Regions from separate parts of the Shinella sp. genome, predicted to be linked through region 1. Evidence: riboswitches for the same ligand, from Rfam matches in the RefSeq annotation. Region 1 holds a riboswitch; each other region holds the start of a gene.
The links. A riboswitch is a leader RNA that binds a small molecule or an ion and turns the genes downstream of it on or off. The one in region 1 is predicted to bind cobalamin.
Positions count from the first base shown of each region.

Region 1 (5,740 bases):
ATAACATTGCCCACCGGATCGACATCGCGGATGCGGTTGATGCGGGAGAGCGACAGCACGACATCGGCTGCGCCCTCGCGTGGTGCGGCTCCGCCGACATGGCCGGTATTGCCACCCTGCGGCACGATGGCCGTGCGGGTCTCGGTGGCGAGCGCCAGGATGGCCGAAACCTCTTCAACGGAACCGGGCCGCAGCACCAGCGGCGACGTACCATGATAGAGCCCGCGGCTCTCGATGAGATAGGGGGCGATGTCCCGGTCTTCGGTGAGCGCATAGGTCTCGCCGGTAATGGCGGCGAAACGGGTGATCAGGTCGGGAGAAAGCGTTGCCTGGGCCATCACGTCTTCCTTTTAGCCGCGCGGGGCGGCCGCGCGCTGCAAACGGTCGTTGATCGCCTCGCCGAGGCCATCCGAAGGGATCGGCGAAAACGCAATCGAGCCTGCGCCCGTCGCATCCGCCTGTTTCATATAGCCGAACAGATTGGCGGCGGCTTCCGCCAGATCACCGCTGGGGCTCAAGTCCAGCACGAGCGCCGCATCGGCCTCGCCGGGAAGCGTCCTGCCGCCGAAGCGGATCAGCACCTCGCCCGGCCGCACGTCACGCGCATCGAGCCGCACGGGCGCGTCGGGCGCATAATGCGAGGCGAGCATGCCCGGCGCCTCGATCGTGGCGCCCGCCGTGTCGTTGCGCAGCACCGGGCGGCCGGTGACGCGCTCAACCTCGGCCGCATCCAGCCCGCCGGGGCGCAGCAGCCGGATCGTTTCGCCCTCGACCTTGAGGATGGTGGATTCAAGCCCAACCACAGCCGGCCCGGCATCGAGCACCAGCTCCAGCCGCGCGCCAAAATCCTCGGCGACATGCCGGGCGGTCGTCGGGCTGATACGGCCGGAGGTATTGGCGCTGGGGGCCGCCAGCGGCCGGCCGAAGGCGGCAAGCAGCCGGCTGGAAAAACCCGTCGGCACGCGGATGCCGACCGTGTCCAGCCCCGCGCGCGCCAGCGGGTGGATGGCGCTCTCCGGCCGGATCGGCAGAATGAGGGTCAGCGGGCCGGGCCAGAAGGCCTCTGCAATCTGGCGCGACAGCGGATCGAAGACGGCATGCTGCTCCGCCATGGCGAGATCGGCCATGTGGCAGATCAACGGATTGAAGCGCGGCCGGCCCTTCATCTCATAGATGCGGGTGATCGCCAGCGGATTGGTGGCATCGGCTGCAAGGCCGTAGACCGTTTCCGTAGGGATCGCGACCGGCACGCCGCGGCTCAGCACCTCCGAGGCCCGCGCCAGCGCCACCTCCGGTTCCGTCCGCGTATCCACGATGTAAGCCATGTCGCCCTTCCGTCGTTTCCGGCCTCCTTTACAGGGCTTTGGCGGCAAATGCCAAGGGCACAGACGGATTGCTTAAAATTCGAATGATCGGGTTAGAGGGGTCGAAAGAGCGGCCTGCTATGGGTGAGGTGAACAGTCCCGCACGCAGGTCCCCGCACCAGATGACTCACAAGAAATCCTCGACGACCGACATCGCCCTGCGCGTCGCAACGGCCATGAAGCAGATGGGCATCGATGGCCTGCCGCGCAACTACGAACTGGTCTATGAGGCCTATGCCGGCGCCAATCCGGATCTGGTGCGCGATTTCGTGGCGCTCGGCAAGTACAAGACCCAGGCCATGCTCGATGAACTCGGCCGGAAGTACCTGCCCCACCAGCACGAGGCGGGCGTGCTGCAACGCTCGGCCGGTGCGATCAGCGGCGAGATGAGCAATTTCATGGACCTGCTCAGCCAGGAGCGGACGTCGCTTTCCGACTACGGCCGGCTGATCGGCGAGGCCTCGCAGGTCATTCAAAAAGCGGGCGGGGTGGACATACTCGGCGGCTCGCTCGAGGCCCTGCAGCGCGCGACGGAACAGCGCGTCAGCCACACGGCGGAAATGGCGGCAAAGGTTGCCGCGCAATCGGCCGTCATGGAGGGCATCCAGAAGGAGATGGCGGATTTCGAGGCGATGAAATTCATCGACCCGCCGACGAAACTCGGCAACCGCCGCGCCTTCAACAAGGCGCTCGCCCGAGTCTATGCCAATCCGGACCTGCCGATGCTCTGCGGCGTCGTCGTCGCCGAGGTCGATGCCGACCGCCGTTTCTCGCCGGCCCAGATCGAGGCCCTTTCGGACCATCTCGTCACCTTCTACGGCGGCCTTATCCGCCAGGCGTTCCCGGCCAACGATCTCGCCGTGCGCTTCGACGGCCTGCGCTTCGGCTTCCTGTTCCAGACGTCGGACGAGGGCGAGGTGACACGGCTCGTCGATCTGTTGCGCGCAGCGTTCCAGACGGTGGCGCTCCGCGACCCCCGCACCGGCCGCAATCTCGGCCATCTGACCTTGTCAGCCGGTGTGTGCATGTCGGACCGCGCCGACAGCGCGCTCGACCTCGCATCGGCCTGCGACCGGGCGCTTCTGAAGGCGAAGGGCGCCGGGGGCGATCTCGTCGTCGTCTACGGTCGCGGTGACGAAGTGCCGGCCGGCAAGGAATGGATGCTGTACCGGGCGTCCTAGAGCAATTCCAGCAAAGGTGCGCAGCGGCTTTGCATGCCGCGAAATGCTCTAAAGTGCGCGGATGATCTTGCGTAGCGCCTCGTTGCGGGCACCGAGCATCAGCACGTTCTTCATGGCAAGCTTCGGGTCGTCTGTGCGGAAGATCACGCCGTTGCCGCGCACCTTGCGGTCGATGGTGAGGCGGCCTTCCTCTTCCGTCGGGGTGATCGCGATGGCGAAATACATGCGGCCAGGCTTCTTCGAAATGCCGGCGAAGAACTGTTCCCCGTCGCCGATCTCGGCACGGAAATTGGTCATGTAAAAGGCCCATTGCACGTTCGGGAATTCCGCAAAGCGGGAATTGGCCACCGTGATGTGGCAGTAGCCGAGATGCGGCGTCTCGGCCAGCGTGCGGTGGAAGATCAGCTTGGGAAACTGGATCGTCTCGTGAAAGCCGTTGATACGGTCATGGGTGACGCTGCCCGCCCGCTCCAGCTTGCGGCCGGTGCGCTCGGCCACTTCCTGATAGGAGAGGTAGCGCTTCTCGCTCGGGCTCCAGCTGATGTCGCGGTCGATGCGGCCGGTCCGGAGGAACTGGGTGTGTACGGCTGCTTTCGGCGGGTTCGCACGCTTGTAGGCAACGGCGTCGTAATATCGAAATTTCGTCTGCTGCACGTGGCGGCACTCCATCCTCGCGCCCTGATCGCTGACGAGTTTAGGAAAACGTCGTTAAGCAATCCTTTCTGTTGCACTCCCAATTCCTGTCCTGACAGTATTTTAGTCGCAATATGACAAGCGCGTGATGCTTGATCACAGCGCAGCCCCTGTCGGGGCAATGCGCCGAAAAATTGGGCATATCGCTTTGGTATGACTGGAAAAAGTCAACCGGTCACACCCCAAGCCATCTGGAAAGAGCTGTCGTCAAATCAGGAGACCGTGTCGTTTTTCGACATGTTATGTGATGATTCTTGCGGTTAGATAAGGAAACTCAAGGTGCCACTCTCAAGCGAGGGTGGAGAATTGGGAAGCCGGTTTAAATCCGGCGCTGCCCCCGCAACGGTGTTGGAGCAAGGTGCAGCAGTAGCCACTGGACGGGAGGTCTGGGAAGGCGCTGCACCGGTTCGGAAAGCATGACCCCGAAAAGTTTTCGACTTTTTGGACACGGTCATGACCCGACAAGAACACTCCTCAGCCCGGAAACCAGCCTTGCAGAAACGATCGTGACTGGCTGCGGCGGGCGGCCGGGAAGCGTGCATTCCGTGCGGCTTGCCGCGTGGATGCCGTCTCCTTCCGTGCGCCTCATCCAAAAGCAAAACCTGGATATTCTGAGGATCCGGCATGGACATTCGCAGCGACGTGCTCCGCAAGCTCAAGAACCGGCGCGACGGCTACAGCCTCGAGCAGGCCTTCTATATCGACCAAGACCACTACAAGCTCGACCTGGAGACGATCTGGTATCGCGACTGGCTGTTCATCGGCCATGACTGCGAGATCCCCAAGGCCGGCAACTATTTCACCGTGCAGGTCGGCGATTATCCCGTCGTCATCACCCGCGATCGCTCGGGCACGGTGCGCGCGCTGCACAATTCCTGCCGCCACCGCGGCTCGCGCGTCTGCACGCAGAACAAGGGTTCGTCGGCCAAGCTCGTCTGTCCCTACCACCAGTGGACCTACGAACTGGACGGTTCGCTGCTCTTCGCCCGCCACATGGCGGAGGATTTCGACAGGACGCAGCACAGCCTGAAGCGCATGCATTGCGAGACCGTCGGCGGTTACATCTTCATCTGCCTTGCCGATGAGGCCCCGGATTTTGCGCCGTTCCGTGCCATGGTCGAGCCCTATCTCGCCCGTCACCGTCTCGGTGAGACGAAGGTCGCCTTCGAAAGCACGATCATCGAGAAAGGCAACTGGAAGCTCGTCTGGGAAAACAACCGCGAGTGCTACCACTGTGCCGCCAACCATCCGGAACTCTGCCGCACCTATCCGGAAGCGCCGAGCGCCACCGGCGTGCAGGGCGCCAAGGACGACCCGGTCATCGCTGAGCATTGGGCGAAGTGCGAGACCGCCGGCCTGCCGAGCGAGTTCCGCATGTCACTGAGCGGCCAGTTCCGCGCCGCCCGCATGCCGCTGATCCAGGACGCCGAGAGCTACACCCTGTCGGGTGCGCGCGCCGTCGCACGCCCGCTCTCCAGCGACGTGCAGGAAAGCCATATCGGCACGCTGCTGCTCTTCCACTACCCGACGACATGGAACCACGTGCTCGCCGACCACGCCATCACCTTCCGCGTGCTGCCGCTCGGCCCGGAACTGACGCAGGTCACCACCAAATGGCTGGTCAACAAGGATGCCGTGGAAGGTATCGATTACCGTCTCGACGAACTCACCCATGTCTGGACCGAAACCAACGACCAGGACCGCCGGATCGTCGAGGAAAACGCCTTCGGCATCCGCTCGCCGGCCTACCAGCCCGGACCTTATTCGCCGGAAGATGAAGGTGGCGTCATGCAGTTCGTTGAATGGTACGCCAATTTCATGATCGAACGGCTCGACGGCGCCAAGCAGCCGCTGTCACGGGTGGCGTGAGATGACGATCGCCAGCCAATTCCGCCATTTCGACGAACTCAATCCCTGGCACGATCGCCACAACCTCTTGGAATGTGTAGCCGCGACCGTCGAGACGACGGATGTGATGACCTTCACCTTCCGCTCGGATCGCGACAACTGGTTCCGCTATCTGCCGGGCCAGTTCGTCACGCTGGAACTGCCGGTCTCCGAAGACGAGCCGGTGATGCGCACCTACACGCTGTCCTCGACGCCCTCGCGCCCCTTCTCCGTCGCCGTGACGGTGAAGGCGCAGAAGAACTCGATCGGCACGCGCTGGATGTTCGACCATCTGAAGCCGGGCATGAGGCTGAAGGCCTTTGGACCGCTCGGCGACTTTTCCTTCGTGCGCTATCCCGCCGAAAAGTACCTCTTCATCTCGGCCGGCTCCGGCGTCACGCCGATGATGTCGATGACGCGCTGGATGTCGGATTGCGCACCGCAGTCGGACGTCGCCTTCGTCACCTGTGCGCGCAGGCCGGACGACCTGCTGTTCAAGGCGGAACTCGAATGTCTGGCGGCCCACATGCCGAACCTGGCGCTGGGCTTCGTCGTCGAAGGCCACAATCCGCGCGACGGCTGGCATGGTCTGCGCGGCCGGATCGACGCGGCGCG
Region 1 covers NZ_JBQVPI010000005.1:238,383-244,122, forward strand. Annotated here, with positions in the region: gene ACT6VE_RS11990 (FAD-binding oxidoreductase) at 1-338, opposite strand, end outside; gene ACT6VE_RS11995 (L-threonylcarbamoyladenylate synthase) at 351-1,325, opposite strand; gene ACT6VE_RS12000 (diguanylate cyclase domain-containing protein) at 1,487-2,545, shown strand; gene ACT6VE_RS12005 (DUF6656 family protein) at 2,594-3,199, opposite strand; cobalamin riboswitch at 3,499-3,747, shown strand; gene ACT6VE_RS12010 (aromatic ring-hydroxylating oxygenase subunit alpha) at 3,863-5,107, shown strand; gene ACT6VE_RS12015 (2Fe-2S iron-sulfur cluster-binding protein) at 5,109-5,740, shown strand, end outside.

Region 2 (5,740 bases), on a different contig from region 1:
GGCAAAAAGGTGATGGTGGGGGCCATCGACGTAGCATCCGACATCATTGAAACCCCAGAGGAGGTCGCCGCTACCCTTCGAAAAGCACTCCAGTTTGTCGATGGCGAGAACCTTTGCCCTTGCACCAATTGCGGCATGGCGCCTCTCTCGCGCCGGGTAGCGCGGGGCAAGCTGAATGCTCTGAGCGCGGGCGCAGAAATCGTCCGAAAAGAGCTCACGGCTTAGTGCCGGCTGGGTATCCAGAGGCCGGCATGACTATGGTGGATCACCGCTTCGACCCTGTCGACAAGGCGACGTTTCGCGACGGCATGTCGCGCCTCGGCTCGGCGGTCAACGTCGTCACCACCATATCTAGCGGCACGCGTTACGGCTTTACGGCCTCGGCGGTCTGCAGCGTTAGCGACACACCGCCGACACTTCTCGTCTGTATCAATCGTGCGAGCTCCTGTTTTCATGCCTTCGAAAACGCGGCGCACTTTTGCGTCAATACATTGATGCCGGGCCACGAGTGCATCTCCGACCATTTCGGCGGGAAAACGTCGACGGAAGACCGTTTTTCCGTCGGCGATTGGGAAGTCGGGCTCACAGGTGTACCTGTCCTGGCCAACGCTTCGGTCAGCTTTGAATGCGGCCGCATCAGCAGCGTTGACGAAGCGACCCATCACGTATTCTTCGGCCGCGTCATCGATATCCGTCAGAACGATCAACGGGCGACGCTGCTCTATTGCATGCCTACCTCCATGCCTAGACCACACGAGGGCTCAGTCTCGAGGACCGGAGATAGGCTTGCAGTCTACACTGGGCCGCCAGTGAGCCTTCATACGAAGGCTAAATTGGTGCCTATTGTGCAGGGTCGGACCACCGAGTTCCGATAAGAGGCTAGGGTTACAGGGCCTGACCGAATGTGGAGGGACTACCGCGCTACCCAATCCCCAGCCTTTTCTTGGCTCAACACTCATAGTCGTTGACGAAAAGTTCTCCTCATCTACTATATATAGTGTTCGAGGTTCTTCCGATTCGCGTCGGAAGCTAAGACGGGAATACGGTGCGCCAGGTCCAAGATGGGCCAGGCAATGCCGGAGCTGCCCCCGCAACTGTGAGCGACGAGCATCCGCTCGGTAACCACTGAGGCCCCAAAGCCTCGGGAAGGTGAGATGGATGTGATGACCCGCAAGCCAGGAGACCTGCCTCAAACGAAAACGTCCACGGGCGGGGTGTCCGGAAGGTCGCGTAATGGTGCGGGATGTCTCCGCGCCTGCGCTTCCCCGAACAGTCCGCATGAACCACTTCGGGGTGAAGTCCTATGAGTTCGAGTTTTTATCCATGTCGACGCGAGTGACGGGCGCTTAAGCGCGACCGGCGGCTTTCTTTTGCTGCTTTCAAACCAGTTTTTGCCCGGATATCGGCGGATGTCCGAATGCTTTCGCACGCCTATTCCATACGAGGGGACGACCATGACCATCACCGTTTACAGCAAGCCCGCCTGCGTTCAATGCACTGCTACCACCCGGGCGCTCGACCGCCAGGGCATCGACTACACGATCGTCGACGTTTCAGCTGATGCCGAAGCTTACGAACTGGTGCAGGGCCTCGGCTATCGTCAGGTACCGGTGGTGATCGCGGGTGAGCAGCATTGGGCCGGTTTCCGTCCGGACATGATTAGCGGTCTGTCTGCTGCTGCCTGATTTGAGGGGCCTGAACGTGATGGGTGGTCTCGTCTATTTTTCCACCAAGTCGGAAAACACCCGCCGTTTTGTCGGCAAGCTGGGCCTCGAGGCCCGGCGCATCCCGATCAATAGCGATGAGCTTCTCGACGCCGATGCCCCTTACGTTCTGATCGTCCCGACCTATGGCGGCGGCGAGCAAAAAGGCGCGGTTCCGAAACAGGTGATCCGCTTTTTGAATAACGCGGACAACCGGAAGAACATCCGCGGCGTGATCGCCGCCGGAAACACCAATTTCGGCGCAGCCTTTTGCAGCGCCGGCAATATCATATCCGCCAAGTGCCAGGTGCCTTTTCTCTACAAGTTCGAGCTTCTGGGCACGCAGGAAGATGTCGATCAGGTCAAACACGGATTGGAACGATTTTGGACGCGACAAGCAATTCTGTAATGCGGGATGCAAGCGAGGCTCCGCTCGAGGCCGTGGCCCATTCGGGCGGCAAGGCCGTGATCAAAGGTCCAGACGCCGCACTCGATTACCATGCATTGAACGCCATGCTGAACCTCTATGACGAGGACGGCAAGATCCAGCTCGACCGGGATCGGCAGGCGGCCAAGCAGTATTTTCTGCAGCACGTCAACCAGAACACCGTGTTCTTCCATAACCTGCGGGAGAAACTCGATTACCTTGTCACCGAAGGTTATTACGAACGGGAGGTTCTGGACCAATATTCTTTCAATTTCGTCCGCGACCTGTTCGATTACGCCTATGACAAGAAGTTCCGCTTCCCGACCTTCCTTGGTGCATTCAAATATTACACCAGCTACACGCTGAAGACGTTCGACGGAAAGCGTTATCTTGAGCGCTACGAAGACCGCATCTGCATGGTCGCGCTGACGCTTGCGCGCGGCAATGAACAGCATGCCCGCAACATGGTCGACGAGATCATCGCCGGCCGTTTTCAGCCGGCCACGCCGACCTTCCTCAATGCCGGCAAGAAGCAGCGCGGGGAGCTCGTGTCGTGCTTTCTACTGCGCATCGAGGACAATATGGAATCGATCGCCCGCGGGATAAATTCGGCGCTGCAGCTTTCCAAGCGCGGCGGCGGCGTTGCCTTGTCACTGACCAATCTTCGCGAGGCGGGCGCGCCGATCAAGCAGATCGAAAACCAGTCCTCCGGCGTCATCCCGGTGATGAAGCTTCTAGAAGACAGTTTTTCCTATGCCAACCAGCTCGGCGCGCGTCAGGGCGCAGGTGCGGTTTATCTCAACGCTCATCACCCGGACATCATGCGCTTCCTCGATACCAAGCGCGAAAATGCCGACGAAAAGATCCGCATCAAAACACTGTCGCTGGGCGTCGTCGTGCCGGACATCACCTTCGAACTCGCCAAGAACAACGAGGATATGTATCTGTTCTCGCCCTATGACGTGGAGCGCGTCTATGGCGTCGCCTTCAGCGAGATTTCCGTTACGGAAAAATACGAGGAGATGGTCGCCGACAGTAGGATCAAGAAGAAGAAGATCAAGGCACGCGAGTTCTTCCAGGTGATCGCCGAAATCCAATTCGAAAGCGGCTACCCTTATATCATGTTCGAGGATACGGTGAACCGCGCCAATCCGATCGCCGGGCGCATCACCATGAGCAATCTCTGCTCGGAAATCCTGCAGGTCAGCGACGCCAGCACTTACACGGCCGATCTGTCCTACGATCACATGGGCAAGGATATTTCCTGCAATCTCGGTTCGCTCAATATTGCCAACGCAATGGATTCAGACGATTTCGGCAGGACGATCGAGACATCGATCCGGGCACTCACGGCGGTTTCCGAGATGAGCAATATCACCTCCGTGCCTTCGGTTGCCAAGGGCAACGAAGACAGCCATGCGATTGGCCTCGGCCAGATGAACTTGCACGGTTATCTCGCCCGCGAGCGCATCTTCTACGGTTCGGACGAAGGCGTCGACTTCACCAACATGTATTTCTACACCGTGACCTATCACGCCATCCGCGCCTCGAACCGGCTGGCGGTCGAGAAGGGTAACAGCTTCAAGGGTTTCGAGAACTCGAAATATGCTTCAGGTGACTACTTCGACAAATACACCGAACAAGAATGGATGCCCGCGACCGAGCGCGTCACCGAACTGTTCGAGAAAGCCGGCATCCACATCCCGACCCAGCAAGACTGGTCAAACCTGAAAGCTGCCGTCATGCAAGGCGGGCTTTATAACCAGAACCTGCAGGCCGTGCCGCCGACAGGCTCGATCTCCTACATCAACCACTCGACCTCCTCGATCCACCCGATCGTCTCGAAGATCGAGATCCGCAAGGAGGGCAAGATCGGCCGCGTCTATTACCCGGCCGCCTTCATGACCAACGACAATCTCGACTACTATCAGGACGCCTACGAGATCGGCCCGGAAAAGATCATCGACACCTACGCGGCGGCCACCCAGCACGTCGATCAGGGACTATCGCTGACGCTGTTCTTCCGCGATACGGCGACGACCCGCGATATCAACCGGGCGCAGATCTATGCCTGGAAGAAGGGCATCAAGACCATCTATTACATCCGCCTTCGCCAGATGGCGCTGACCGGCACGGAAGTGCAGGGCTGCGTATCCTGCGCACTCTAACGCCGGTGAGCCACATGAATATTCAAGTGAAAACTAAAAGCCAGGAACCCGCAGCCGCCATCCGCGCCATCAACTGGAACCGCATCGACGACGACAAGGATCTCGAGGTCTGGAACCGTCTGACCAGCAATTTCTGGCTGCCGGAAAAGGTGCCGCTGTCCAACGATATTCCGTCTTGGGCGGCGTTGAAAGCCAACGAGCAGCAATTGACCATCCGGGTCTTTACCGGCCTTACCTTGCTCGACACCATCCAGAACGGTGTTGGCGCGGTGCGGCTGATGGAGGATGCGGTCACCCAGCATGAGGAGGCCGTGCTGTCCAACGTCTCGTTCATGGAGGCTGTGCACGCGCGTTCCTATTCCTCCATCTTCTCAACGCTTTGCTCGACGTCGGATGTCGATGATGCCTATCGTTGGTCGGAGGAAAACGAATTCCTGCAGCGCAAGTCGGCGCTGATCATGGAGCAGTATGATAGCGGCGATCCGCTGAAGAAGAAAATCGCTTCGGTCTTCCTCGAAAGCTTCCTGTTCTATTCCGGCTTCTATCTCCCGATGTACTGGTCCAGCCGGGCAAGGCTCACCAACACCGCCGATCTCATTCGCCTGATCATCCGCGACGAAGCGGTGCATGGCTACTATATCGGCTACAAGTTTCAGCGCGCCGTCGAGCTTCTGCCGGAGGCAAAGCGACAGGAGATCAAGGATTTCGCCTTCGATCTGCTGCTCGAACTCTACGACAATGAAACGACGTACACCGAAGCCTTGTATGATGATGTCGGGTTGACGGAGGACGTCAAGAAATTCCTGCACTACAATGCCAACAAGGCGTTGATGAACCTTGGTTATGAAGCCTTGTTTCCGGCCGAGGCCTGCAAGGTCAACCCGGCAATCCTGTCCGCGCTCTCACCCAATGCCGATGAGAACCACGACTTCTTTTCTGGCTCGGGATCATCCTATGTCATCGGCAAGGCGGTGGCGACGGAAGACGAGGACTGGGACTTTTAAGTCTCTGACCTCGCTGGCAGTTCTCGTGAGATCGAATTAGAAATTAGCGGGGTTGAGGGTTCGACTCCGCTCAAGGCGACGATTTCTTGTTGGCTTGTCGGGTGTTGTGCGGCTGGGTAGGTGACTTGTCTCATCTGCCCCAGCGCCGAAGCACCCATTTGCGGACCTCGCCGAACCAAAGGACGCTGCTGCCGATGGCCACGCAGACGAGCCACTGTTCAAGCGGCAGGGGGACTGTCCCGAACGCCACGTTGAGCGGTCCGAAATTGACGACCGCAATCTGGAGTAGCACTGACAGTCCAATGGCTGCCCACAGCCACCGATTCGTAAACAGATGGCGGAAAGCACTGGTCGTCTCAGAACGTGCGTTGAAGCAATTGAATAGCTGGGCAAGAACCAGGACAGTGAACCCGGCAGTTCGAGCCTGATCAAGGCTCT
Region 2 covers NZ_JBQVPI010000011.1:179,824-185,563, reverse strand. Annotated here, with positions in the region: gene ACT6VE_RS20505 (methionine synthase) at 1-225, shown strand, start outside; gene ACT6VE_RS20500 (flavin reductase) at 252-875, shown strand; cobalamin riboswitch at 988-1,206, shown strand; gene nrdH (glutaredoxin-like protein NrdH) at 1,455-1,685, shown strand; gene nrdI (class Ib ribonucleoside-diphosphate reductase assembly flavoprotein NrdI) at 1,705-2,112, shown strand; gene nrdE (class 1b ribonucleoside-diphosphate reductase subunit alpha) at 2,112-4,298, shown strand; gene nrdF (class 1b ribonucleoside-diphosphate reductase subunit beta) at 4,313-5,302, shown strand; gene ACT6VE_RS20475 (cation-translocating P-type ATPase) at 5,433-5,740, opposite strand, start outside.
Region 2: linked by a shared signal. The riboswitch ahead of nrdH (glutaredoxin-like protein NrdH) and the one ahead of ACT6VE_RS12010 (aromatic ring-hydroxylating oxygenase subunit alpha) in region 1 are both predicted to bind cobalamin.

Region 3 (5,740 bases), on a different contig from region 1:
GTAGCGATCGCGGATCCTGACCGTTTCACGCTTTTCAAAGTCGACCCCGTCGAGGTTCTCGATAAAGGTTGTGACGAAATGCTGGCGGGTCTGCTCACCATCACTGACGATATCAATGCCCGCCTGCTGCTGATCGTCCAGCGCAAGCCGCAGCGCATCCTGCTTGCCCGTGAGCAACTCCTCGCCTTGCAGCTTCCAGGGCGACCAGAGCTTTTCAGGTTCTGCAAGCCACGAGGGTTTGGGCAAGCTACCGGCGGTTGACGTGGGCAACAGTTTTTTCATGTTGGGCTACCTTATGTTTTTGGTTCGTCAAAAGGCGTGATTGGCAGACCATTGCTCAAGAACCGTCTTGTACGGCTTGATGAAGTGCTCCTCGGCGAATTTCCCCTGCACCACGGCGAGCCGGCTGCGCTCTTCACGATCGTAGACAATACGCGTCAGCGAATAATCCTGGTGCTTCAGATTTGGCTGATAGCAGGCCCCTGCCGAGGAGTTGGCGTTGTAAATCTCGGGCCGATAAATCTTCTGAAACGTCTCCATCGTGCTGATGGTGCTGATCAGCTCGAGATTGGTGTAATCGTCGAGCAGATCGCCGAGAAAATAGAGGGCAAAAGGCGCGACGCTATTCGGCGGCATGAAGAAGCGAACCTGCAGCCCCATTTTTTTAAAGTAGTAGTCCGTCGCAGACTGTTCATCCTGCTGGTATTCGACGCCCAATACCGGATGCTGGTTTCCAGTCCGACGGTATGTCTTGCTGCTGGAGGCACTCAGGCAGATGACCGGGGATTTGAGAAAGCGCTTTTTGTAAGCATCTGAACTCAGGAAGGATTTGAACAGCTTTCCATGCAGGTCGCCGAAATCATCCGGCGTGGCGAATGCGGGGCGATCCTTGTTGTAAGCCGGCAATACGACGCTGAAGTCGTAATCTCGGACATAGGAGGAAAAATTATTGCCGACGATGCCCTCGATGCGTTCGCCAGTCTGTCTGTCGACGATATTCGTCTTCAGGATTTCGATGAGTGGAAAGGCGTCATTTTTTACACCAGCACCGATCGTCATCTCAACCGAAATGATCTCGAGCTCGACCGCATAGCGATCGCCCTTGGGATTATCCCAATGCGCCAGGGCGTTGAAGCGATTATCGATCATCCTAAGCGCGTTGCGAAGATTCTCCGCCCGGTTGTCGCCTCTCGCCAGGTTTGCGAAATTCGTCGTGGCACGCGTGTTGTCGGAGGGACGATAATCCTCATCGAAGCGAATGCTTTTGATAGAAAATGCGAGATCTTCGTTCGTTGCCATCCGTCTTCCTCAGTTCTCGATATAGAACCAAACCCTGGTTCGTCGTCTTCCAGCCGAGACAATTCTCCGCCCGACTTTCTCAGCCCGCTTCCTTCATATTGTCGATAATCAGGCGCGGTGCGTGCTTTATGCCCGAGGCCTGGGTCGAGAAATATTGGTTTTATCTCATTGAACGATGAGCCGTGCTCATGAGTGGTCGCAGACCGGTTCGCAGGCGGCTTGACCACTTCAGCAACATGCGACATTGGTTCGTCATCGTGGTTCTGCGGCGCGCAAATGCTCCGGAGCTAAGAGGGAATTCGGTGAGGGGCTTGATCACAGCCCGAAGCCGAAGCTGCCCCCGCAACTGTAAGCGGCGAGCGAAAGTCCATCCAAGTCACTGAGGCCTGCCTCGGGAAGACGGACCAGAGCGAAGACCCGTAAGCCAGGAGACCTGCCACGATAGATAACGTCCACGGGCGGGGTGTCCCGGAGTGCCGCTTTCGCGATCGGTGTTCCCGTGCCATCGTCTCTGCGTCATGCCACTGCCCTGCCGCAACCTGATGGTAGAGCCGATGACTGAGACGAGGACTGGGCCGAGGATTGAGACTGCGACGATGGGCAAGCCTGCCCGGCATGGCTCGACAACCAATCTCATCGATATCGTTTTCCCCGGAGATACCAATCATCACGGCACCCTGTTTGGGGGAGCCGGGTTGGCTCTGATGGATCGCGTCGCCTTTATCGCGGCGACCCGGTTCGGGCGGGTGCCTTTCGTGACGGCGTCCTGCGAGCGGATCGACTTCCGGCAGCCCGCGCGCATCGGGCACATTGTCGAACTCACCTCCAGACCGGTCAAAGCCGGGCGCCGTTCCCTGACGGTCGAGGTCGAGATGGTGGCTGAGGCCATCGTCGGTCGTGAGCGGCATACCTGTACACGCGGTCTATTCCATATGGTCGCCAGACCGGAGGGACAGGACGGCGCCAATTACTCGCTGCCCGCACTGCTTCCGGAGGCGGAAGCCGCGCCGGGCACCAGCGATACCGTCACCATGGTCGAGATTGTTTTTCCGGATCAGGCAAACAGTGCCGGCCGGATGTTCGGGGGCGAAGCAATCTCCTACATGACCAAGGCCGCATTCGTCGCAGCGTCCCGCTATTCCAGTAAGCTGGTGGTCCTGGCGTCATCCGAGCGTATCGATTTCGCGAGGGCAATCGAGATAGGTGAAATCGTCGAGACCGAGGCACGCGTCGAGCGCGTGGGCCGGAGTTCGACGTCGATCGAGACGAAACTCTGGTCCGAGAACCTACTGACCGGCGAGAGGCAACTCACAGCCGCCGGGCACTTCACCATGGTCGCGGTCGACGCCGATCATCGGCCGGTTCCCGCGTGCGAGAGCGGCGATGTCGCTGATCACCAAGGGCGGGCCTAACCATGCTGGACAGACAACATTTATCGATCCTGCGCGAAGTCGACCGCCTCGGTAGCCTGACGGCGGCGGCAGAGCGCCTGAACGTCTCCCAATCCGCTCTCAGCCACACTATCCGGAAGCTGGAGGAACGCTATGGCGTGGCGATGTGGGAGAAGGATGGACGAAACCTCCGTCTCACCGAGGCCGGACGATACATCGTGATCCTCGCTCAGCGCGTTCTGCCGCAGATCGAACGAGCCGAGGATGTCCTGTCGGATTATCGCCAAGGCCAGCGTGGCTCGCTCAAGATCGGCATGGAATGCCATCCTTGCCACCAGTGGCTGATGGGTGTCACCAAGCCCTACCTCATGGAGTGGCCGCAGGTAAGCCTCGAACTGACGACGTCGTTTGCCGCCGGCGGTGTGGCGGCGCTGACAGGATACGAAATCGATATTCTGATCACGCCGGATCCGATCGAGATGCCCGGCATTCATTATCTCGCGGTATTCGACTACGAGCTCGTGCTTGCCGTGCCCGCCGATCATCCGCTGGCCCTGAAAGGCCACGCGGAACCTGCGGATCTGCTGAATGAGACGCTGTTCACCTATCCCGTACCGCCGGAACGACTGGATGTGTTTACCCAGTTCCTTGTCCCCGCCAACAGCCGGCCGCGCCACCACCGCAATGTCGAGACGACAGAGATGATGCTTCAGCTCGTTGCGGCATCCCGCGGAGTCAGCGCCATTCCCGACTGGCTGGTGCACCGGGAGGCGGCTGCGCTCGGCCTTCGTCCCGTCAGGATCGGAACAGCTGGGATCCAGAAAAGCATCCACCTTGGTCTGAGAGATGGCGACGACACTGTCGATTTTATCGCCGGGTTTCTCGCGACGTCGCGCCAAGCGTTGGCGTGACGAGGCATGACGAGGCATGACGAATGGGTCTAACGGCTCCGTAGACAGCGCGAGAGAGAGAGCGAAAATAGAGAGTGCCATTTAATGGTCTTGAACGGAATCGAACCGCCGTTCTACGGCAGAGATGCGCTAACATCCTGAATTTAATCCCAATCATGCCTCTGCTTCCGATAGTTGATTTTAGTCGTCGTCCTGGCGCGCCAAACCAAACCAATCCCCAGTGTCAATTGATTTGTATCGTAAGCGCCACAAGTGGATTTGGCGGTGGATACTCCGAAACTCTCCAAACAAGGCGAGCGAATCGCAGTATAAACAACTCAAACTGGTGGGGTCTTACTTGGCTGATTTGTTTACACAGCGGGTTTCCATATCTTTGCCTGAGCGATATTTGCTGCGTGGCCGTGTCGCAGGGAACCTCATTCGGCAACTTGCTGCACCTCGGACAGATCTTGATGTCGCTTTGGATGCCAACACAAAAGGCTATTTTAGCGATTTAGCCGATGAACCGAGTATCGCCCTTTTACGAAGGGGAATAAAGCCGCCTTCGAATTACGATCAGATTGTTCGTATTGACGAGGTGGTGCCAATCTCATCGATCCGAGCAGTACTGTCCCGCCCATCGGTGCGCTGGCAGAGGCCAGCACCTCTAGAGCCGGCCAAGATATCCCTCCAAGATTTCTCGGAGCGGCACAAATCAATCAGAGCGACTTGGAACGATGCTCTTTCCTTGCGAGAGGAGCAATACGAAGGCGATCGGCGCGTCATCACGGGGTTTCGGCCGCCTCAGATCGGTGCCGTTCATGCGATCAAGGCGCATTGGGTTGTGTCCGATGCCCCTTCAACGCTCGTGATGCCTACAGGGACTGGCAAGACGGAAACCATGCTCAGCGTCTTCGTGTCTAGCGATGTCGATAAGCTTCTTGTTATCGTCCCGTCCGACCAGCTACGCACGCAGATCAGCGAAAAGTTCATCAACTTCGGAGTGCTGAAGCAGTTCGACCTAATAAAAGGAACGGCTCTTTATCCAGTTGTGGCTACCCTAAAGAAGGCACCTACTTCTCTGGAGGAAGTCGACGCCATTTTCGGCCGCGCGCAGGTTGTTGTTGCCACCATGCAGTCGGTCTCGCGACTAACCGTTGAGCTTAAGGATCGTATCGCAACGCATGTCACGCATCTCTTCGTCGACGAGGCACATCACATAGGCGCGACGACGTGGAAAGCTTTCAAGACCCATTTCGTCCGGCAGAAGCGCTTGATCCTGCAGTTCACAGCGACGCCCTACCGGAACGACAAAAGGCGAGTGGATGGTAAATTCATTTTCGTTTACCCGCTGCGGCGGGCCCGTGAGCAACACCTGTTTCGGCCTGTCAACTATATCCCCGTAATGGAATCCGATCCCGCTCAGGCCGATCTGTCGATTATCCGGGAGGTAGGTGAGGCGCTCGATCGCGACCTGCTTCAGGGGCTAGACCATTTGGCGATGGCCCGTACAAGTGTCATAGACAGGGCACAGACCCTTTTGACCCTTTATAGGAAGCACCTGCCCCGACATGCCGCAGAGCTGGTCCATAGCAAGATGCCGGCGAGCGAACGCGAGGACGCATTGCGGAGGCTGCGTAGCGGGGCAATCCGCATCATCGTGTGTGTCGACATGCTCGGAGAAGGTTTCGACCTTCCTCGTCTCAAGATCGCAGGCCTTCATGATCGCCATCGAAGCGAGGCGGTGACCTTACAGTTCATTGGCCGGTTCACTCGCGCCGAAACAGGTCTTGGCGACGCCACTGTGATCGCGGGGGTGTCACTCGAAGATCCAAAGGAATGGCTCAACGCGCTCTATAAAGAGGACGCTGACTGGAACACACTTCTCGAAACTGGAAGCGAAAGCCGCGTCGAGCATCAACGGCGACGCGAAGAGCTCTACACCGGCCTCGATGCGGATTTCGAAGCCATTCCCGTCGAAACCGTCACGCCTAAGCTCAACGCGCACGTCTTCAGAACCCACTGCGAACTCTGGGACCCACAGGCATTGGAAGCGATCGAGACACCCTCCGTCGAGTTGGTCGAAGGCCCGATCGTCAATGACGAGCTGCGACTTGTGATGGCGGTCACCCGCCACGAGGACGGCCTTCGCTGGACCCG
Region 3 covers NZ_JBQVPI010000011.1:186,086-191,825, forward strand. Annotated here, with positions in the region: gene ACT6VE_RS20505 (methionine synthase) at 1-282, opposite strand, end outside; gene ACT6VE_RS20510 (DUF1852 domain-containing protein) at 310-1,299, opposite strand; cobalamin riboswitch at 1,541-1,754, shown strand; gene ACT6VE_RS20515 (acyl-CoA thioesterase) at 1,896-2,711, shown strand; gene ACT6VE_RS20520 (LysR family transcriptional regulator) at 2,714-3,601, shown strand; gene ACT6VE_RS20525 (DEAD/DEAH box helicase) at 3,939-5,740, shown strand, end outside.
Region 3: linked by a shared signal. The riboswitch ahead of ACT6VE_RS20515 (acyl-CoA thioesterase) and the one ahead of ACT6VE_RS12010 (aromatic ring-hydroxylating oxygenase subunit alpha) in region 1 are both predicted to bind cobalamin.

Region 4 (5,740 bases), on a different contig from region 1:
CTGAACTTAATTCGTGATAGAGTGCCGGTCCACCCTTGTGGAGTCCAGACTGAGTGCTCGCGTTCGCTCGGCGGCTGTGCATAGTCGCCGAGATAGCGACGCATGCAATAAAGCAAAGTTGCCTGTTCTTCATTCTAACGAATGTCGATCACGCGCGCGGAGAGAATGCGGTCGGTTGCCTTGTCGACGGCATTGGTGAGCTCGCATTCGAAGCTGACCGAGGCGTTGGCCAGGACGGGGCACCCGTGAAGCCTTCTCTCCATTCGCCAAGCGTAAATCGATCCTCCTTCGGTGTCTTTCCGCCAAAGACATTCGAAATGTCCTCATGGCCTGGCATCAGCGTGTTGACACAGAAGTGGCGCGTGTTCTCAAAGGCATAAAAACACGAGCTCGAACGGTTGATGCAGACGAGAAGTGTTGCCGGCGTGTCGCTGACGCTGCAGACCGCTGAGGCCTTAAAGCCGTAGCGCTTCCCGCTGTATCTGTTGGTGACGACGTTGACTGCAGAGCCGAGACATGCCGTTGCGAAACGTGGCTTTGTCCACGGTGTCGAAGCCGTGCTTCACAATGTTCATGTCGGCCCCCTGCTGCTCAGCCAGCACTAGGCCGAGAGTTCTTTTCGGACGATTTCTGCACCTGCTGCCAGAGCATTCAGCTTGCCTCTTGCTACACGGCGAGACAGGGGCGCCATTCCGCAGTTCGTGCAAGGGCAAAGTTTGTCCGCATCGACAAACTGAAGCGCCTTTCGCAGGGTCGCGGCCACTTCCTCTGGGGTTTCAATGGTATCGCTTGCCACGTCGATGGCCCCGACCATCACCTTCTTGCCTCGAACAAGCTCGATGAGATCCATCGGGACATGAGAGTTGTGGCATTCCAGGGAGATCATACCGATACTGGATTTCTGTAGCTTGGGGAAAGATTCCTCATACTGCCGCCACTCGGATCCCAGGGTCTTTTTCCAATCCGTATTGGCCTTGATGCCGTATCCATAGCAGATATGGACAGCGGTCTCGCATTTAAGGCCCTCGATTGCTTTCTCCAATGTGGCGACGCCCCAGTCATTCACATCATCAAAGAAGACGTTGAATGCGGGCTCGTCGAACTGGATGATATCGACGCCGGCAGCCTCCAGCTCCCGCGCCTCCTCATTAAGGATCTTGGCAAATTCCCAGGCCAGCTTTTCACGGCTCTTATAGTGGCTATCAAAGAGCGTATCGATCATCGTCATGGGACCCGGCAGAGCCCATTTGATGGGCTGCTTCGTCTGCTGACGTAGAAATTTGGCGTCTTCGACGAAAACCGGCTTCTGGCGAGACACGGCGCCCGCGACCGTGGGGACACTCGCATCATAGCGATTGCGAATTATGACGGTCTCACGTTTCTCAAAATCAACCCCGTCGAGGTGTTCGATAAACGTCGTAACGAAATGTTGGCGCGTTTGCTCGCCATCGCTGACGATATCGATGCCTGCCTGTCGCTGATCATCCAACGACAAACGCAAGGCGTCCTGTTTGCCCTCAATCAGTTCCTCGTCTTGCAGCTTCCAAGGCGACCAAAGTTTCTCAGGCTCTGCAAGCCACGAGGGTTTGGGCAGGCTGCCGGCGGTTGACGTGGGCAACAGTGTTTTCATGATAGGCGACCTTATGTTTCTAGCTCGTCAGAGGATGTGATTGGCAGATCTTTGCTCAAGAATGGCCCCGTACGGTTTGATGAAGTGCTCCTCGGCGAACTTCCCCTGCTCAATCGCCAGCCGACTCCGTTCTTCTCGATCGTAGACAATCCGGGTCAACGAGTAATCCTGGTGCTTCAGATTCGGCTGATAGCAGGCCCCCGCCGCGGAATTGGCGTTGTAAATCTCGGGTCGATAGATCTTCTGAAAAGTCTCCATCGTGCTGATGGTGCTGATAAGCTCAAGATTGGTGTAGTCATCGAGCAGATCGCCGAGAAAATAAAACGCCAAAGGCGCAACGCTATTCGCCGGCATGAAAAAGCGAACTTGCAATCCCATTTTCCCGAAATATTCGTCGGTCGAGGATAGTTCATTCTGTTTGTATTCGACGCCCAATACGGGATGCTGATTGTCCGTCCGATGATAGATTTTGCTGCTTGATGCGCTTAGGCATATGACTGGCGGCTTGTTGAAATGCTCTTTGTAAGCATTTGAATTCAGGAAGCACTTGAACAAGTTTCCATGCAGATCGCCAAAATTATCCGGCGTGCTGAACCCGGGTCGATTTTTGTTATGCTCTGGCAACAACACGCTGAAGTCGTAGTCGCGCACATAAGAGGAAAAATTATTGCCCACGACGCCGTCAATACGTTCGTTCGTTTTGCGATCAACGACAGTTGTTTTCAATATTTCAATGAGCGGAAAGGCATTACTATAGCCTCCGGCGCCAATGTTCATCTCGACGGAAATGATTTCGAGCTCAACAGAGTAACGATCACCTTTGGGGTTATCCCAATGCGCCAGGGCGTTGAAACGGTTGTCAATCATCGTCAACGCATTGCGCAGGTTCTCTCGGCGGCTCTCCCCTCTAGCCAAATTAGCAAAGTTGGTCGTAATGCGCGTATTTTCTGAGGGGCGATATTCTTCGCACAATTGAACTGCCTTAATATTAAAATCGAAATAACTATTCATCACGACGGCGCGCCCTGCTTCCCGATATAAAACCTGAGACTAGTGACGTAAAATTCAGGGCACACCGGACATTACTTTCCATATTCCCAGTCGGCAGCGTTCACACCGCCCAGACATACTAGTGGTGTGCGGTTTATGCCTGAGGGATCGATCGAGAAAAAATGGTATTATCTCACGGAAGCATGAGCCGTGCTCATGATTTGAGGTCGAAGCCAGAGACAAAAAATGCGGAGATGACGGTATCTCACGAGCCGCCTTCAGACATCGAGGTACTCGAATGCCCGTTCAGCACGCAAAACCGACGGGACATAGGCGCGGGGGCACCTTCCACATCCGCCATGCCTCCGTGATAGACGCCTTGACCGCTCTGGCGACATGAGACATTGGTTCGTCATCGTGGTTCTGCGGATGAAAGTCCGGAGCTAAGAGGGAATTCGGTGAGGGCTTTGATCAAAGCCCGAAGCCGAGGCTGCCCCCGCAACTGTAAGCGGCGAGCGAACGTCCATCCATGTCACTGAGGCATACCTCGGGAAGACGGACGAAAGCAATGACCCGCAAGCCAGGAGACCTGCCGCGATAGATAACGTCCACGGGCGGGGTGTCCCGGAGTGCCGCTTTCGCGATGAGCACTCCCGTGCCGTCGTCTCTGCGTCATGCCGCTGCCCGGCCGCAACCTGATGGCAGTGCAGATGACAGAGATCGCGACCATAGAAAAGCCTGCCGAGCATGGCTCGACAACCAGTCTCATCGATATCGTCTTTCCCGGAGATACCAACCATCACGGCACTCTGTTCGGCGGAGCCGGACTTGCTCTCACGGATCGCGTAGCCTTCATCGCGGCAACCAGGTTCGGGCGGGCGCCCTTCGTGACCACCTCTTGCGAGCGGATCGATTTCAGGCAACCCGCGCGCACCGGGCACATCGTTGAATTCACGGCCAGACCGGTCAAGTCAGGGCGCCGTTTCCTGACGGTCGAGGTCGAGATGGCGGCGGAGACCATAGTCGGCCGTCAGCGACACACCTGTACGCGCGGCATCTTCCATATGGTCGCGATACCGGAGGGCAGCCACGCCGCGAGCTATGCTTTGGCCGAGCTCGCACCGGCGGAAACCCTGGACACTACGGACACCCTTGCCATGGCCGACATCGTCTTTCCGGATCAGGCAAACAGCGTCGGCCGGATATTCGGGGGCGAGGCGATCGCCTACATGACCAAAGCCACATTCGTTGCAGCGTCGCGCTACTCCGGCACGCTGGTCGTGCTCGCCTCGTCAGAGCGCATCGACTTCGCGCGAGCAATTAAGATCGGTGAAATTGTCGAGGCGGAGGCGCGCGTTGAGCGCGTGGGACGCAGCTCCATGTCCATCGAGACGAAACTTTGGTCCGAAAACCTCCTGACCGGCGAGAGGCATGTTACGGCCACAGGATGTTTCACCATGGTGGCGGTCGATAAAGACCATCGGCCGGTTCCTGTTCGCGATAGCGCCACAGCGGAATCGCTTACCTTTAATCCGGGGCGGGCATAACCGTGCTGGACAGGCAACATCTATCGATCTTGCGTGAAGTCGACCGTTTGGGCAGCCTAACGGCTGCGGCTGAGCGGCTGAACGTCTCCCAGTCGGCTCTTAGCCATACGATCCGCAAGTTGGAAGAGCGCTGCGGCGTGGCGATGTGGGAAAAGGACGGCCGTAACCTTCGTCTCACCGAGGCTGGCCGCTACATCGTGACACTGGCGCAGCGCGTTCTGCCCCAGATTGAAAGGGCCGAGGATGTCCTGTCGGATTATCGCCACGGCCAGCGAGGCTCGCTCAAGATTGGCATGGAATGCCACCCATGCCACCAGTGGCTTATACGGGTCACAAAGCCCTATCTCACGGAATGGCCGGATGTGGGCCTGGAACTGAAGACATCATTTGCTTTCGGCGGTGTGGCGGCGCTGACGGGGTACGAGATCGATATCCTGATCACGCCGGATCCGATCGAGACGCCCAGCATTCATTATGTTCCAGTGTTCGACTATGAGCTGGTGCTTGCCGTTCCGGCCGATCATCTCCTGACGCTGAAACGCCATGCCTATCCTACGGATCTGATGAATGAGACACTGTTCACCTATCCGGTACCGCCGGAGCGACTGGACGTGTTCACGCAATTTCTGGTGCCCGCCAATTGCCGGCCGCGACATCACCGTAATGTCGAGACGACGGAAATGATGCTTCAACTCGTGGCGGCAGGGCGCGGGGTCAGTGCCATTCCCAGCTGGCTAGTGCGCCGAGAAGCAGCGGCGCTTGGTGTCTGTCCCGTCCGGATTGGTCAGAGCGGTATCCAGAAAAGTATTCATCTCGGATTAAGAGATGGCGACGACACTGTCGATTTCATCGCCGGGTTTCTCGCGACGTCACGCCAGACATCGGCGTGACGTTTCAGGTGTAAGGCCATCTGGAACGTCTGAACCTTGCAAGCGTTCATCGCGCGATCGCAACCTGCCTGCGCTGACGTAACTTCGGCCAGAGGATCAGCCAGCTCACCAGAACAAGGTTCACGACGTTCCACAGGAAACCATGCAGGAACGCCAGGCGGTAAGACCCGGTCGCGTCGAAGATGTAGCCGGCAGCAAGGCCCCCGCATGCCATGCCGAGCACCGTCGCCATCAGCACCAGGCTGATGCGGATGCCGGCTTCACGTGGCGGCAGGAACTGGCGGATGATCACAGCATACATCGGCACTATGCCGCCCTGGAACAGCCCGAACAAGCCGGAGATCACATAGAGCGAGGCTTGGCTGTTGAAGAACAGATAAAGCAGCAGTGCTGCCGCCTGCATGGAGGAGCCGAGGATCAGCATCGGGCCGGCCCCGATCCGGTCCGCGACCACGCCGGAAGCGAGACGGCTGACGACGCCAAGGCCGAGCATCAGCGACACAATCTGCGTGCCTACGGCGACGCCGTACCCGAGATCGCCGCAATAGGCCACGATGTGGACCTGCGGCATCGACATCGCCATGCAGCACGCAAACCCCGCGACGACGAGAATGCCTTGCAGCACATTGGGCTTGAGGCCGAGTTCCCCCCGCGCCGCTTCGGTCGCCGCCTCAGCCTCGGCA
Region 4 covers NZ_JBQVPI010000043.1:20,943-26,682, reverse strand. Annotated here, with positions in the region: partial or broken gene ACT6VE_RS32170 (flavin reductase) at 149-505, opposite strand; gene ACT6VE_RS32165 (methionine synthase) at 602-1,630, opposite strand; gene ACT6VE_RS32160 (DUF1852 domain-containing protein) at 1,658-2,641, opposite strand; cobalamin riboswitch at 3,022-3,231, shown strand; gene ACT6VE_RS32155 (acyl-CoA thioesterase) at 3,331-4,167, shown strand; gene ACT6VE_RS32150 (LysR family transcriptional regulator) at 4,170-5,057, shown strand; gene ACT6VE_RS32145 (MFS transporter) at 5,104-5,740, opposite strand, start outside.
Region 4: linked by a shared signal. The riboswitch ahead of ACT6VE_RS32155 (acyl-CoA thioesterase) and the one ahead of ACT6VE_RS12010 (aromatic ring-hydroxylating oxygenase subunit alpha) in region 1 are both predicted to bind cobalamin.